DNA from 3 places in the Bradyrhizobium sp. SZCCHNRI20481 genome. Region 1 is predicted to be linked to each of the others. Evidence: predicted binding sites of a transcription regulator. Region 1 holds the regulator's gene; each other region holds the start of a gene.
What was found. Region 1 encodes HrcA, which represses chaperone genes, less so after heat shock. Its sites were predicted from a motif close to GTTAGCACTCNCNNNNNGNGAGTGCTAAC; they were not measured.
Positions count from the first base shown of each region.

Region 2: the regulator HrcA is predicted to act here: its motif matches at 2,212-2,240, upstream of groES (co-chaperone GroES).
Region 3: the regulator HrcA is predicted to act here: its motif matches at 2,972-3,000, upstream of QX132_RS20720 (co-chaperone GroES).

Region 1 is NZ_JAUEUE010000025.1:38,574-43,502, reverse strand. It holds gene QX132_RS31345 (penicillin-binding protein activator) at 1-127, shown strand, start outside; gene hemW (radical SAM family heme chaperone HemW) at 141-1,298, opposite strand; gene rdgB (RdgB/HAM1 family non-canonical purine NTP pyrophosphatase) at 1,285-1,929, opposite strand; gene rph (ribonuclease PH) at 1,926-2,639, opposite strand; gene hrcA (heat-inducible transcriptional repressor HrcA) at 2,824-3,912, shown strand; gene grpE (nucleotide exchange factor GrpE) at 4,045-4,665, shown strand; gene QX132_RS31315 (hypothetical protein) at 4,830-4,929, opposite strand, start outside.
Region 2 is NZ_JAUEUE010000014.1:156,354-161,282, reverse strand. It holds gene groL (chaperonin GroEL) at 125-1,765, opposite strand; gene groES (co-chaperone GroES) at 1,854-2,168, opposite strand; gene QX132_RS23150 (usg protein) at 2,548-2,832, shown strand; gene QX132_RS23145 (cupin domain-containing protein) at 3,020-3,598, shown strand; gene QX132_RS23140 (acyltransferase family protein) at 3,820-4,929, shown strand, end outside.
Region 3 is NZ_JAUEUE010000012.1:161,218-166,146, reverse strand. It holds gene QX132_RS20735 (M20/M25/M40 family metallo-hydrolase) at 1-290, shown strand, start outside; gene QX132_RS20730 (GGDEF domain-containing protein) at 435-1,652, opposite strand; gene QX132_RS20725 (trypsin-like peptidase domain-containing protein) at 1,798-2,892, opposite strand; gene QX132_RS20720 (co-chaperone GroES) at 3,114-3,443, shown strand; gene QX132_RS20715 (hypothetical protein) at 3,586-3,816, shown strand; gene QX132_RS20710 (Hsp20 family protein) at 4,050-4,499, shown strand; gene QX132_RS20705 (hypothetical protein) at 4,590-4,929, shown strand, end outside.

The DNA of each region.
Region 1 (4,929 bases):
CGGCATCGATGGGCTGTTCCGGTTCCGCAGCGACGGCACCAATGAGCGCGGGCTTGCCGTGATGCGCGTCGGTTCGGGTGGCGGACAGACGGTCGCCGGCGCGCCGAAGAGCTTCAGCGCGACGTGAGTCGCAGCATCCTTCAGGCGGCGAGATCGGCGACGACCGCGTCGAGCACCGGAAAGCCATCCTGAGTCACGCGCAGCCGTCCATCCGGATCGACCGCGATGGCGCCCTCCTCGCGCAGCAGCGCGATGCGGCGCGGATCGAGCGCACGGCCGGAGATCGCGGCATACCGCCTGGGGTCGATGCCTTCGGCCAAACGCAGCCCCATCAGCAGGAATTCGTCGGCGCGCTCCTCGCGGTTGAGCTCGTCGTCGGTCATCACACCATGACCGTTGGACTCCACCCGCATCAGCCAGGCCTCCGGCCGCTTGTCGGTCGCGGTCGCATGCCTGATGCCGCCGATGTCGAGACGACCATGGGCGCCGGGGCCGATGCCGGCATATTCGTGGCCGCGCCAATAGATCAGATTGTGCCGGCACTCCGCGCCCGGGCGGGCATGATTGGAGATCTCATAGGCCGGCAGTCCGTGACGGCCACAGATCTCCTGCGTGACGTCGTACAAGGTGCGGGCCAGGCCTTCATCCGGCGTCTTCAGCTTGCCTGCGGCGTGCAGGCCGAAGAACGGCGTGCCTTCCTCGATCGTTAGTTGATACAGCGACAGGTGCTCAGCCGCCTCACCGATCGCGCGCGTCAGCTCCTCGGTCCACATCGCCGGCGTCTGGTCGGGCCGGGCGTAGATCAGATCGAACGAATAACGCTCGAACGCATTGCGCGCGATCGCCACCGCCTTCATCGCCTCCTCGGCGGTGTGCAGGCGTCCCAGCATCTTGAGCGACGCATCGTCCATCGCCTGGACGCCGAGCGAGACCCGGTTGACGCCGGCGGCGCGATAGCCGGCAAAGCGTGTCGCCTCGACGCTGGTCGGATTGGCTTCGAGTGACACCTCGACATCGCCAGCGACGTGCCAGTGCTTGCCGATCGCGTCGAGAATGGCGCCGACCGTCTGCGGCTGCATCAGCGACGGCGTGCCGCCGCCGAGAAAAATCGACGTGACGGTGCGCGGCCCGATGCGGGCGGCCGTGGTCGCGATCTCCTGCGCAAAGGCGCGGGCGAAGCGGTCCTGATCGATGGCGGCATGCCGGACGTGGCTGTTGAAGTCGCAATACGGACATTTCGACAGGCAGAACGGCCAGTGCACATAGACGCCGAACGCTTCGCTGTCAGCGCTGGTCAAGGCAGATCTCCGCGAGCTTCACAAAGGCGCGCGCCCGGTGCGACAGGCCGAGCCCGAGCGGCGGCAGGCCATGCTTCTCGATGCTGGTCATCTCGCCGAAGGTCCGGTCGTGCCCCTCGGGCAGGAACATCGGGTCGTAGCCGAAGCCGGCCGTGCCGCGCGGCGGCCAGACCAGGGCGCCGTCGACCCGCGCCTCGACCTCCTCGACATGACCGTCCGGCCACGCCACGCACAGCGCCGAGACGAAATGGGCGGTGCGCTTGTCGGCACTCCTCGCGCCCCGCTCCTGCAGCAGGCGCTCGATCCGCGCCATCGCGCTGGTGAAATCCTTGTCCGGTCCGGCCCAGCGCGCCGAATAGATCCCCGGCGCCCCATCGAGCGCATGAACCACGATGCCGGAATCGTCGGCAAAGGCAGGAAGCTGCGCGGCCTTGGCCGCGGCGACCGCCTTGATGCGGGCGTTGGCCTGGAAGGTCTCGCCGGTCTCGTCCGGCTCGTCCAGGCCGAGATCGCCGGCCGACACCGCCTCGACGCCATGGGGAGCGAGCAGCTCCCGCATCTCGGCAAGCTTGCCGGGATTGTGGGTCGCGATGACGAGGCGCCCCGTGAGCTTGCGATGACCGCTACTCACGCGACCGCCATCTTCTGCAGGTCGACCAGTCGCGCCACGCCCTTGCGGGCCAGTGCCATCAGCGCCAGGAGCTCGGCCTCGGTGAACGGCGTCTTCTCCGCCGTGCCCTGCACCTCGATGATGCGGCCGTCGCCGGTCATGACGAAATTGGCGTCGGTCTCCGCCTCGGAATCCTCGGCGTAGTCGAGATCCAGCACCGGCGTGCCGTTGTAGATGCCGCAGGAGATCGCGGCGACGTTGGCGCGCAGCACCTCGGTCTTGATCATGTTGCGCGACTTCATCCACTTGATGCAGTCGGCCAGCGCCACCCAGGCGCCGGTGATCGACGCCGTGCGCGTGCCGCCGTCGGCCTGCAGCACGTCGCAATCGACCGTGATCTGGCGCTCGCCGAGCGCTTCCAGGTCGATCGCGGTGCGCAGCGAGCGGCCGATCAGACGCTGGATCTCGACGGTGCGACCGGTCTGCTTGCCGGCGGAGGCCTCGCGCCGGGTCCGTTCCAGCGTGGCGCGCGGCAGCATGCCGTATTCGGCCGTGATCCAGCCGCGCCCCTGGCCCTTGAGCCAGGGCGGCAGCCGGTCCTCCAGCGTGGCGGTGACCAGCACATGGGTGTCGCCGAACTTCACCAGGCAGGAGCCCTCGGCGTATTTGACGACGCCGCGTTCCAGGCTCACGGCCCGCAGTTCATCCGGTGCACGGCGGCTCGGCCGCATGATTCTCTCCGTGAAAGCGCGCGAAAGACCGACTTTGACCGGCCTTGTAGGAGCCGCGACCGGCAGCGGCAAGGGCTTATCAAGGGTTTATCATGGCCTCGTCGCGCCCGAGAGCGCGCGACGACCGGCTTGCCACCGAGCCGCCGCATGGACACATTATAGGCAGCTGCGAGGAGAGCATCTGGTGGCCCACCACGATCCGATCAACCTGATGACACCGCCGGCCGGTCTGGCGCAGCTCAACGAGCGCTCGCGCGAGATCTTCCGGCAGATCGTCGAAAGCTATCTGGCGACCGGCGAGCCGGTCGGCTCGCGCAACATTTCGCGGCTGATCGCGGTTCCGCTGTCGCCGGCCTCGGTGCGCAACGTCATGGCCGATCTCGAGCAGCTCGGCCTGATCTACGCGCCGCACACCTCGGCCGGCCGGCTGCCGACCGAGGCCGGCCTGCGTTTCTTCGTCGATGCCCTGATGCAGGTCGGCGACATGACCGAGGCTGAGCAGCAATCGATCCAGAGCCAGCTCGCCGCGGTCGGGCGGGCGCAATCGGTCGAGGCCGCCCTGGACGAGGCGCTGACCCGGCTGTCGGGTCTGACCCGTGCCGCTGCCGTGGTTCTGACCGCCAAATCCAACACCCGGCTGAAGCACATCGAGTTCGTCAGGCTCGAGCCCGAGCGTGCGCTGGTCGTGCTGGTGGGCGAGGACGGGCAGGTCGAGAACCGGGTTCTGGTTCTGCCGCCGGGCGTGCCATCCTCGGCGCTGACTGAGGCGTCGAATTTCCTCAATGCCCGCATCAGAGGCCGGACGCTGGCGGAAGCACGGCTCGAGCTCGAGACGGCGCTGGCGCATGATCGCGCCGAGCTCGACCTGCTGACGCAGAAGGTGATCGCCGCCGGTGTCGCGAGCTGGTCCGGAGGGGACAGCGACGAGCGGCAGCTCATCGTGCGCGGCCACGCCAACCTGCTCGAGGACTTGCATGCGCTCGAAGATCTCGAGCGCGTGCGGCGGCTGTTCGACGATCTCGAGACCAAGCGCGGCGTCGTCGATCTCCTTGGACGGGCAGAGAGCGCGGAAGGTGTCCGCATCTTCATCGGCTCGGAAAACAAGCTGTTCTCGCTGTCGGGCTCGTCGACGATCGTATCGCCCTATTCCGACGCCACGGGTCGCATCGTCGGCGTGCTCGGCGTCATCGGTCCGACCCGGCTCAACTATGCCCGGGTGATCCCGACGGTCGATTATGCCGCGCGTCTGGTCAGCCGGCTGCTGGGCGGCTGACGCGTGACATGATTAACCCGCGGACAGCGCCTCCGGGCGCGATGGTCAGGCTGCGCTTGATTTTCGACGTTCAAAGCACGATATCCCGCCCCATACCCCCAAAACCCGTCAGCCGAACTTGCGAGTCTGTCCATGACCGATCCCGACCTGCACAAGAATGATCCGGAAAACCCGGCGCAGGCCAGCGACCCCGTCGTCTCCAAGCCCTACATCATGCCCGACGATCCTGAGACCGGCTCGGCCGAGGCCCTTGCCAAGGAGGCGGCCGACGCGCGCGACAAGATGCTGCGCACGCTGGCGGAGATGGAGAACCTGCGCAAGCGGACGGCCCGTGAAGTCGCCGATGCACGCATGTACGGCATCACCGGCTTCGCGCGCGACGTGCTCGACATCGCCGACAATCTGCAGCGCGCGCTCGATGCCGTGCCGGCCGAGACACGCGCCAATGCCGATGCAGGCCTCAAATCGTTGATCGAGGGCGTCGAGCTGACCGAGCGCTCGCTGCTCAACACGCTGGAGAAGAACGGCGTCAAGAAGTTCGATCCGACGGGACAGAAGTTCGACCCCAACTTCCAGCAGGCGATGTACGAGGTCCCGGATTCGTCGGTGCCGTCGGGCACCGTGGTGCAGGTCGTGCAGGCCGGCTTCATGATCGGCGAGCGCATCCTGCGTCCCGCGCTGGTCGGCGTGTCCAAGGGTGGCGCGAAGGCGGCGCCCGCGCCGAGCAACGATCAGTCGAACAGCGCCGCGTGACGGCGAGCATAGGCAGGCCTTCTCCTGCCGTCCTGTCAGTCCAACGAAGAAGCCACGGGCGGTGATGCCCGTGGCTTCTTGTTTGTCGGCGCGAGTTTGTAGTTCATGTCGCGGCAAGTGGACCGCGGCCGATGAGACCGCGGCGTCCGGATACCGAGTTGGGCTCAGCCTCTCGGCTGGATGCCGTCGCGGACGGCGCGGAAGCGCGGGAAGGCTACCGACCACTGATCGCGCGGCGCGCTGCCGATGATCCGCAGCGTATTC
Region 2 (4,929 bases), on a different contig from region 1:
GAATGACGGCAGACAGGAGTTTAGCGACGAAGCCCGCATGAGCCCCGGCGACATTCGGGCCCCGGCGAAACAAAAAGGGCGCGGCTTTCGCCGCGCCCTTCGTATCTCTTGAGGAGGCTGGACCTTAGAAGTCCATGCCGCCCATGCCGCCGCCCGGAGGCATTGCGGGGCCGCCGGCGTTCTTCTTCGGCAGCTCGGCGACCATGGCTTCGGTCGTGATCAGCAGCGCAGCCACGGAGGCGGCGTTCTGGATCGCGGCGCGAACCACCTTGGTCGGGTCGATGATGCCCTTGGAGACCAGGTTGCCGTACTCGCCGGTCTGGCTGTCGAAGCCGTAGGCGTACTGGTCCTTCTCCAAGATCTTGCCGACGATCACCGAGCCGTCCTCGCCCGCGTTGATCGCGATCTGGCGGGCCGGGGCGGAGAGCGCCTTGCGGACGATCTCGATGCCGGTCTTCTGGTCGTCGTTCTTGGTGCGCAGGCCCTTGAGCTGCTCGGAAGCCCGGAGCAGGGCGACGCCGCCGCCCGGCAGGATGCCTTCCTCGACAGCCGCGCGGGTCGCATGCATCGCGTCATCCACGCGATCCTTGCGCTCCTTGACCTCGATCTCGGTCGCGCCGCCGACGCGGATCACCGCGACGCCGCCGGCGAGCTTGGCCAGACGCTCCTGCAGCTTCTCACGGTCGTAGTCCGAGGTGGTCTCCTCGATCTGCGCCTTGATCTGCTGAACGCGCGCCTCGATGTCGGCCTTCTTGCCGGCGCCGTTGACGATCGTGGTGTTCTCCTTGTCGATCATCACCTTCTTGGCGCGACCGAGCATGGCGAGCGTGACGTTCTCGAGCTTGATGCCGAGATCTTCCGAGATCGCCTGGCCACCGGTCAGGATCGCGATGTCCTGCAGCATGGCCTTGCGGCGATCGCCGAAGCCCGGAGCCTTGACGGCCGCGACCTTCAGGCCGCCACGCAGGCGGTTGACGACCAGGGTGGCCAGCGCCTCGCCCTCGACGTCCTCGGCGACGATGACCAGCGGCTTGCCGGTCTGCACCACGGCCTCGAGCAGCGGCAGCAGCTCGTTCAGCGAGGAGAGCTTCTTCTCGTTGATCAGGATGTAGGCGTCATCCATCTCGACGCGCATCTTGTCGGCGTTGGTGACGAAGTAGGGCGAGATGTAGCCGCGGTCGAACTGCATGCCCTCGACGACGTCGAGCTCGGTCTCTAGCGACTTGGCTTCCTCGACGGTGATGACACCCTCGTTGCCGACCTTCTTCATGGCGTCGGCGAGGAACTTGCCGATCTCGGCGTCGCCGTTGGCGGAGATGGTGCCGACCTGGGCGATCTCGTCGTTCGACGTGACCTTCTTGGAGTTCTTGACGAGATCGGCGACGACCGCTTCGACCGCGAGGTCGATGCCGCGCTTCAGATCCATCGGGTTCATGCCGGCGGCAACCGCCTTGGCGCCTTCGCGCACGATGGCCTGGGCCAGCACGGTCGCGGTGGTGGTGCCGTCGCCGGCCGCATCAGCGGACTTGGAGGCGACTTCGCGCACCATCTGCGCGCCCATGTTCTCGAACTTGTCGTCGAGCTCGATCTCCTTGGCGACGGTGACGCCGTCCTTGGTGATGCGGGGAGCGCCGAACGACTTGTCGAGGACGACGTTGCGGCCCTTCGGGCCGAGCGTGACCTTGACGGCATTGGCGAGGATGTCCACGCCGCGCAGCATGCGATCGCGGGCGTCGACGCCGAACTTAACGTCTTTTGCTGACATATTGGGTTTCCCTGAGTTGAATTGGTCGTCTCACCCTGGGCAGGGCGCCCGCAGGCGCTCCTCAGGGTGAGCGTTGAGCGGGTTGGGCTTAGGCGGCCTTCTTCTTCGACGCGGTGTCGGTGAGCACGCCCATGATGTCGCTTTCCTTCATGATCAGCAGCTCCTGGCCGTCGATCTTGACCTCGGTGCCCGACCACTTGCCGAACAACACGCGATCACCGACCTGGACGTCGAGCGGGACCAGCTTGCCGCTCTCGTCGCGGGCGCCCGGGCCCACCGCGATCACTTCACCCTGCGAGGGCTTCTCCTTGGCCGAGTCGGGGATGATGATGCCGCCAGCGGTCTTCTCTTCGGCGTCGATGCGCTTGACCACGACGCGGTCGTGAAGCGGACGGAAAGCCATACAGTCCTCCTAAGCTATTGAGGCGATTGTCAATTTCTGGAATTTTGGCAGTCGGTGCCAGCGAGTGCCAGCACGTGGGCTGGATTTAGGGGAGAGCATTCAGCCGGACAAGGGCTTGTAGCAGAAAAATTAGCAGTCAACTGCGGGCTCTGCCAAAGCGTTCCGATAGCGTTAACAAGAGCGGAACGAACCATGAAACCCCGTATTAGCACCTGGGCTAAGTGGCTGCTAATGCAGCATTTTTCAACATGTCGTTAAACATTTAAGCTTGAGATGGGTTGAGGACATGCGTCACATTTCTTGGCAGTGAGCGCATCTTTGCCGGGTGGCTCCATCCCGGTTGGCCACACGGACATGCGCTCCAGAAACGGAGGTTGGCATGGTGTCGAAGGTTGAGGTTTCCGAGGACTTTCGGAAACAGGTGCTGGGTTACGGGCTGACGACGGCGCAGATCCTGTATCGGATGCCGGATCACCGCTCGCTGCTGCAGACCTACGTCTGGCAGAACTACGACCTGTTTCCGAAATTCCCCGCGCTGCAGGACTTCCTCGCGTTCTGGCAGGAGAAGATCGAGGGTCCACTGTACTCGGTCACGGTGGCGCATTCCAAGCTGATCAAGCCGGCCGAGCTGCGCGCCGTCGACGGCGTGTTCCGGCTGCATTGAGGCCGACGCGTAGCCCGGATGAGCGAAGCGATATCCGGGTTCAACGCGCACGCGCGTGAGTCCCCGGATGTCGTTTCGCTCATCCGGGTTAAGCGCTGCCTCGGCCCTGTTGAGGTCGTCGATCGGTCGACCCGCAAAGCGGCAGGTTGTGCTATCCTCGCGTGCGAGGACACGCAGGGAGAGCGCCATGGCCAAGAAGAGCCGCACCGCCAAATCAGCATCACGCGCCGCCGCGAAAGCCGCGCCGCGAAAAACCGCAAAGACAAAGCCGACGGCGAAGACCGCCTTCGCGGCGCCTGCCAAGCCGGGAAGGGTGGCGAAACCCTCGGCGCGCAAGGCGCTCGCGAGCAAGGGGCGACCAGCGCCGGCGCCGCGCCGGCGCAAACAGAAGGTCGCCATCAGCCATCACCGCGAGGAGGACTTCAAGGCCGACGGCCTGCGCGCCTATGCTGTTTACCGCGACCTCGGCATCGCCGACGCGACGCACGGTTTGGCGCGCGCGCATGTCATCCGCATGCTGCCGCCGTGCAATCCGCAGGAAGTCTCCAAGCTGCACACCCATGCGGTCGACTTCCAGATGGTCTATGTGCTCAAGGGCTGGGTGAAGAGCTACCTCGAAGGCGTCGGCGAGACGCTGATGCAGGAGGGCAGTTGCTGGACCCAGCCGCCGAAGATCCGGCACATGATCCTCGACTATTCCGACGACGTCGAGCTGCTGGAAGTGATCCTGCCGGCCGACTTCAAAACCGTCGAACTGTCGACGTAAAGCCGACAGAAATGGATGGAAACATTCGCGTGCGATGGACGGCGGTCTCATCGCGCGTGTGTGTTGACATCCGGTCTCGCGTCACTGGGACGGATGGGCCGGCGACGAATCCGTAAGAGGTGTTCGCCGCGGGCTTGCGTAAAGGCGTACCCGTCCCGTTGCCGCGCTTCGTCGTCCAGTTCGCTCCCACGATCCCGCGCGCGCCTCGCACGCGCGCATCGATGCAGCCTCGCATCGCCAACGCGGGCGCCGGTTCGGCTTCAGGTGCCGCCCATCGCGAGGACATCGACTGGCTGCGCGCCATCGCGGTGCTCTCCGTCGTCGCATTCCATTTCGAGGCGCCGGCGATCTTCGGCGGCTTCGTCGGCGTCGACATCTTCTTCGTCATCTCCGGCTACCTGATCACCGGCATCATTGCCGCGGAGATGGCGGCGGGCCGCTTTTCGTTCGCGCAATTCTACGAGCGGCGGGTGCGGCGGCTGCTGCCGGCGCTCTACGCCATGGTGGCGTTCGCGGCGATCCCGGCGTCGCAGGACATGCTGGGCTCCGAGCGCGCCGAGTTCTTCCGTTCCGCGACCGCCGTCGTCACCTTCACCTCGAACATCTTCTTCTGGCAGCAGTCCGGCTATTTCGACCACGTCGCGGTCGAGAAGCCGCTGCTGCACACCTGGTCGCTCGCCGTCGAGGAGCAGTTCTATCTGGTACTCCCCGTCGTGGTCTGGGCCGTGTTGCTGATAGCGCGCGGGCGACGGCTGGCGCTGCCGGTCACGCTGGCGCTGCTGGCTGCCGGCTCGTTCGCGCTCGGTCTGCTGCTGATGCGAGGCGGCGCGTCCGCGAGTGCGTTCTTCCTCAGCCCGCCGCGCGCCTGGGAATTCCTGCTCGGCGGCCTGGTCGCGATTTCCGGACTTCCCGCACCGCGGCCGGGTCTCGCCCAGCGCGGCGCCCGCGCGCTGTCGCTGCTGCTGATGGCGGTGCCGATTCTGGCGTTGCGCCCCGGACCGGGCTTTCCCGGCGTCGACGCGCTCGCGCCATGCCTTGGCGCGGCGCTGTTCCTGTGGAGCGGCGTCGGCGTTGCCAATGTGCCGCGTAGCCCGTTGTCACCGCTCGGCGTAGCGGCGTTCGTCGGCCGCATCTCATATTCGCTGTATCTGTGGCACTGGCCGCTGTTCGCCTTCGCGCGCTTCGCCAAGCCCGGCCTGGCGCTCGACGGCTGGGAGCGGGTGGCGTTGTTTGCCCTCACGGTCGCGGTCGCCACGCTGTCCTGGCGCTTCATCGAGCAGCCGTTCCGCAATCGCCAGCTCGCCGCGACCCCGCGCGCGACCTTCGGTCTT
Region 3 (4,929 bases), on a different contig from region 1:
CGGCAGGTGCCGCGATCGCGCTCGACTGGACCATGAAGCCGCTGGCGGCTGCCAAGCAGGCGCTGACCGAGGAGTGGGGCAAGGAGACCATCCTGATGGGCTCGGGCGCCTCGATCCCGATCGTGACCGACTTCAAGAAGACGCTCGGTCTCGATTCACTGCTGGTCGGCTTCGGTCTCGACGACGACAACATCCATTCGCCGAATGAGAAGTACGACCTCAAGAGCTACCACAAGGGCATCCGCTCCTGGGCCCGCATCCTCGCTGCGCTCGCGGAGATGCCGCGCTAGATCCGCTGGCCTTCGCATGAGTCCGTAGCCCGGATGAGCGAAGCGACATGCGGGGGCGACGCGGCAGCGCGTGAGATCCCGGATGTCGCTTCGCTCATCCGGGCTACGACTGCGACGGCGCAGATTGTTTGCACGAGGCTGAACTCACGCTGCGCTGGCGACCGACTTCGCAGCGAGATCGCCGCCGGCGATTTTGCGCAGCGCTGCGAGGTTGGCTTCGGCCGAGGCCAATCGCCAGCAGGATTTCCCGCTCGATTTCGCTTCATACAACGCGGCGTCCGCCGCGAACAGCAGGGCTTCCGGATCAGTGCCGTGCTCGGGCGCGACGGCGATGCCGATACTGATGCCGATCTGGACATGCGCACCGCCCGGCATGACCATCGGGGCGGCCATCACCTCGATGATCCGCTCGCCGAGCGCCAGTGCGTGGTCGATCGTCGGATCGCCGGCGAGCACCACGAATTCGTCGCCGCCGATCCGGGCGATGACGTCGTCAGGAGAGGCGGTCCGCCGCAGCGTATTGGCGACGATCTTCAGCAGCTCGTCGCCTGCGGCGTGACCGAAGGTGTCGTTGACCGGCTTGAAGCCATCGAGATCGAGATACAGGACGGCGAAGCTCCGATCGCCGCCGGCCTTGTCCGTGAGCCTGCTCTGCAGCGCGTCGATCAGGCCGGCGCGGTTGGACAGGCCCGTGAGCGGATCGCGCCGCGCCCGCTCGTCGCTCTCGCGTTTGGACTGCATGACCGCCACCAGCATCTTGTTGAGCCGGAACGCCGCGCCGGTCATGGCGAGGAAGTAGACCGGCATCTGCAGATACATCGCGAACAACAGCGGCTCATGCGACGTCGCGACGCCCGGGATCACCGGGCCGATGCTGAACAGGATCATGGTGCCGACGAGGCGCGGCGCGCTGAAATTGCGAAAGCAGATGCCGCCCACCATGGCGGCCGACGAGATGCAGGTGAGTGACGCGGCGACCCAGTCGCCCGACGCCAGGCTGATGCCGACGCCGAAGCCGACGCTGGCGCTCCAGGCCACCGACAGCAGGATGTGGATGTCGGTCGGCGTCGTTAGCCGCTCGCGCGCGCGGCGGTAGGCAATGATCATCACGATCAGCCGCGACAGGCAGATTACGACTTCCATCACGAACCATGTGATGAAGAGGGCGGTCGGCGTGCGCAGCGCAAGCGCCGCGGCGACCGCCACGGTGTTGATGGCGCCGCCGGCGAAAACCGACCAGCAGCCGTACAGCTCACCCGTCAATGCGAGTCGGATATCTGATGACACCGGATATCCCGGGTCGGCCAGCCAGCGCGTCACGCGCCAGCGTGGCAAACTGAACGCCAAACCATCACCCCGCATTTCAATACCTCCGCGGGGTTGCAATAAGCGCGATGGCACTTAACAGGCGTTTAGAGAGGTATCGGCGTCTCGCTGCATGCTTGATGCACGGTAAAAATTTACTCCACGTGGTATGCGCAGCTAACAGCGAACAGAAGTTGAATTCTCAGCCCGAGGTTCTCGCGCGCGCACGTTCTTCGGTGACTGGCGCGACCTCCACCGTCGCGTTGCCGAGCGCGCGGTCGCGCTCGAACACGAGACGGACGCGCTGCCCGACCGGTGTGAGGCCGATCAGGTTGCGAACCTGCGTGGCGCTGCGCACCGGCATGTCGTTCGCTTTCACGATGATGTCGCCCTTGCGCAGTCCCGCGCGTTCGGCCGGCGAGCCCACGGTCACGTCGGCGACGCGCGCGCCCTGAATCCGGCCATCGGCCGGCGCGTCCAGGTCGAGCAGGGTCACGCCGATACGCCCGCGGTCGACGCGCCCGTTGGCGACCAGTTGCTCCATCACCCGCCGCGCCATGTTGATGGGCACGGCGAAACCGATGCCGACATTGCCGCCGCCCGGCGAGATGATCGCCGTGTTGATGCCGACCAGCTCGCCGCGCAGATTGATCAGCGCGCCGCCGGAATTTCCGGGATTGATCGCCGCGTCGGTCTGGATGAAATCCTCGTAGCCCTGCTTGCCGAGGCCGGTTCGCCCGAGCGCACTCACGAGACCCGAGGTGACAGTCTGGCCAAGGCCGAACGGGTTGCCGACGGCGATCACGAAGTCGCCGACCTCGAGCGCGTCACTGTCGCCAAGCGAGATGGTCTTGAGGTCGATGGGGTCCCTGATCTGCAGCAGCGCGATATCGGTGGCAGGATCGCGCCCGACCAGGCGGGCGGCGAATTTACGGCCGTCCTTGGTGCGGATCTGCGCTGTCGTGACGTGCTCGACGACGTGATTGGCGGTCATGACGTAGCCGCGCTGCGCATCGACGATGACGCCCGAGCCGGTGGCGCTGATCTGCTTCTCGACCTGCTTGGGGACATCGAAGAACTCGCGGAACAGCGGGTCCTGGTAGAGTGGGTTGTCCTGGCGGACCTTGCCTTCGACCGAGATGTTGACGACGGCCGGCGTCACCTCCTTCACCAGCGGCGCGAGCGTCGGCACCCGGCCGAGCTTGAGATCGGGAATTTGGGCCAGGGTGGGCCCGGTCATCAGGCAAAACAGGATGGCAGGCGCCAGGACGGCCCGAAGAGAAGGCGGAAGCTGCATCGTGATCCCCAACAAGCGCGATCAGGTTCTTTTGGCGACGACAGAGCTGGGAAAGCAGCCGGCCCGGTTCAAGAGCCGCGCTGGCAATCGTTCCCCGAGAGTGCCAAAAAATTTGTGTGACCCTCTTGAACGAAAAGTTCGGCTTTCCTAGGTCGTTGCTCGCCCGGGGGCCGGATGGACCCGAGGCTTATGACATCGCTGATCTGTAAAGGAGGATGTGCATGCATTTCCGTCCATTGCACGACCGCGTGCTCGTGCGCCGTATCGATGCCGAGGAGAAGACCAAGGGCGGCATCATCATTCCCGACAACGCCAAGGAGAAGCCGCAGGAGGGCGAGATCGTCGCCGCGGGTCCAGGTGCGCGGAATGAGCAGGGGCAGCAGGTCGCCCTCGACGTCAAGCCGCGCCATCGAAGGACTTCTGATCGCACGAATCCGAGCGGACTGGTCGCAGCCCGGCCCCGGCTGCGCGAAAGAAATATCTACAAACAACTCATCGCTGCCGCGGCCGGTCGTGGATCGGCCACAACGCGCAGCTATCAATCAGGTTGACGATCGCAGTTCGTCCAGAACCGGCCACAATTGCGTTCATGAGCCGGCTGTAAACGGACCGACGGTCGACGGGAGGTGTGGTTGAGCGCTGTCGCGCCGCCCGGTCTCATCAGCAGCGCAGCGCGAGCTCGCAGGCCCGATCATGCCAGCCTGGCAATACGATCATCCGCCGCCTAACCCGACCTCCGTCATGAGCATGGGTGATCCTAGACGTTTGACGCGGTTCCTGATCGAGAGCGAGCAGCGCGTGGTGGCACACTGCCAGGCCGTGTTGTCGCGTGGCGACATCGACCAGCGCGAGCGCGACCGGCTGGTCAGCGTGCTCCGGGAGGCGACGATGCGGCTGCAACGGCTGTCCGCCGTGGCCGCCTGACGGGTGTTGCGCTGCGATAGAGGCTGCGACAAAAAATTCGATTTTTCCTCTTGAAACGGATGTCGGCTGTTCTAAGTCGTCTGCTGCCGCTTCGGCGGCGCCGGGTGCCGTAAGGGCCCGGTCGATATCTGGGCGCTGACCGGTCGTCTGATACTCAGAAGTTTCTGGGACTTTGAAGTTTGCATCGGCTCGGCGCTCCTTCGTATCCATCTTGCTCTTAGGAGGACTTGGCTATGAGGACCTACGACTTCTCTCCGCTGTGGCGTTCGACCATCGGCTTCGACCGTCTGTTCGACCTGCTCGACGAGACCCAGCGCGCGGTCGAGGACAACTATCCCCCGTACAACATCGAGCGGCTCGGCGACGACCGCTACCAGATTTCGCTGGCGCTGGCAGGCTTCGCCCCGGACGAGCTGTCCATCACCGCCGAGCACAACGTGCTCACGGTGGAAGGGCGCAAGGCCGACAAGGAGACCCGCGAATATCTCTATCAGGGCATCTCGTCGCGTCCCTTCAAGCGGCAGTTCAATCTCGCCGACTACGTGCAGGTGACGAACGCGGCGTTCGACAACGGCCTGCTGCGGATCGAGCTGGTACGCGAGATCCCCGAGGCGATGAAGCCCCGCCGCATTGCCATCGGCACGGCACCGGTCGAGCAGATCGCGCAGCAGAAGGCGGCTTGACGCCTTGTTCGAGCTGCGGCGCGGGCGGAATGTCGCCCGCGCCCTTGCATCAACTGTCTCTTGTGAAAGGAGTGGAAGAGGAGAGACGCCATGAGCGAGCACCGTTTTTCGATCACCGCCGGCAGTGCCGGATTCCATCCGGTCTCACACTACGAGTCGCCGGCAGACCTGTTGAATGACCGCAAGCTGTCACTGGCCGAGAAGCGGCTGATCCTGTCGTCCTGGGCGTCGGACATGTATGCCGTCGAGTCGCAGCCTGGCCTGCGCAAGATTCCCGGCATCTCCAGGCCGCTGCATCTGGCCGACGTGCTCGGTGCGCTGCGTCAGCTCGACCGCGAGGATCAGCCACCGCGCCCGCGCGGCGGGGCCGCCATGCGCATCGTTCCGCGCGTCGACGTCGAAGCGGATGGCTCGGCAACGGACGTTGCGT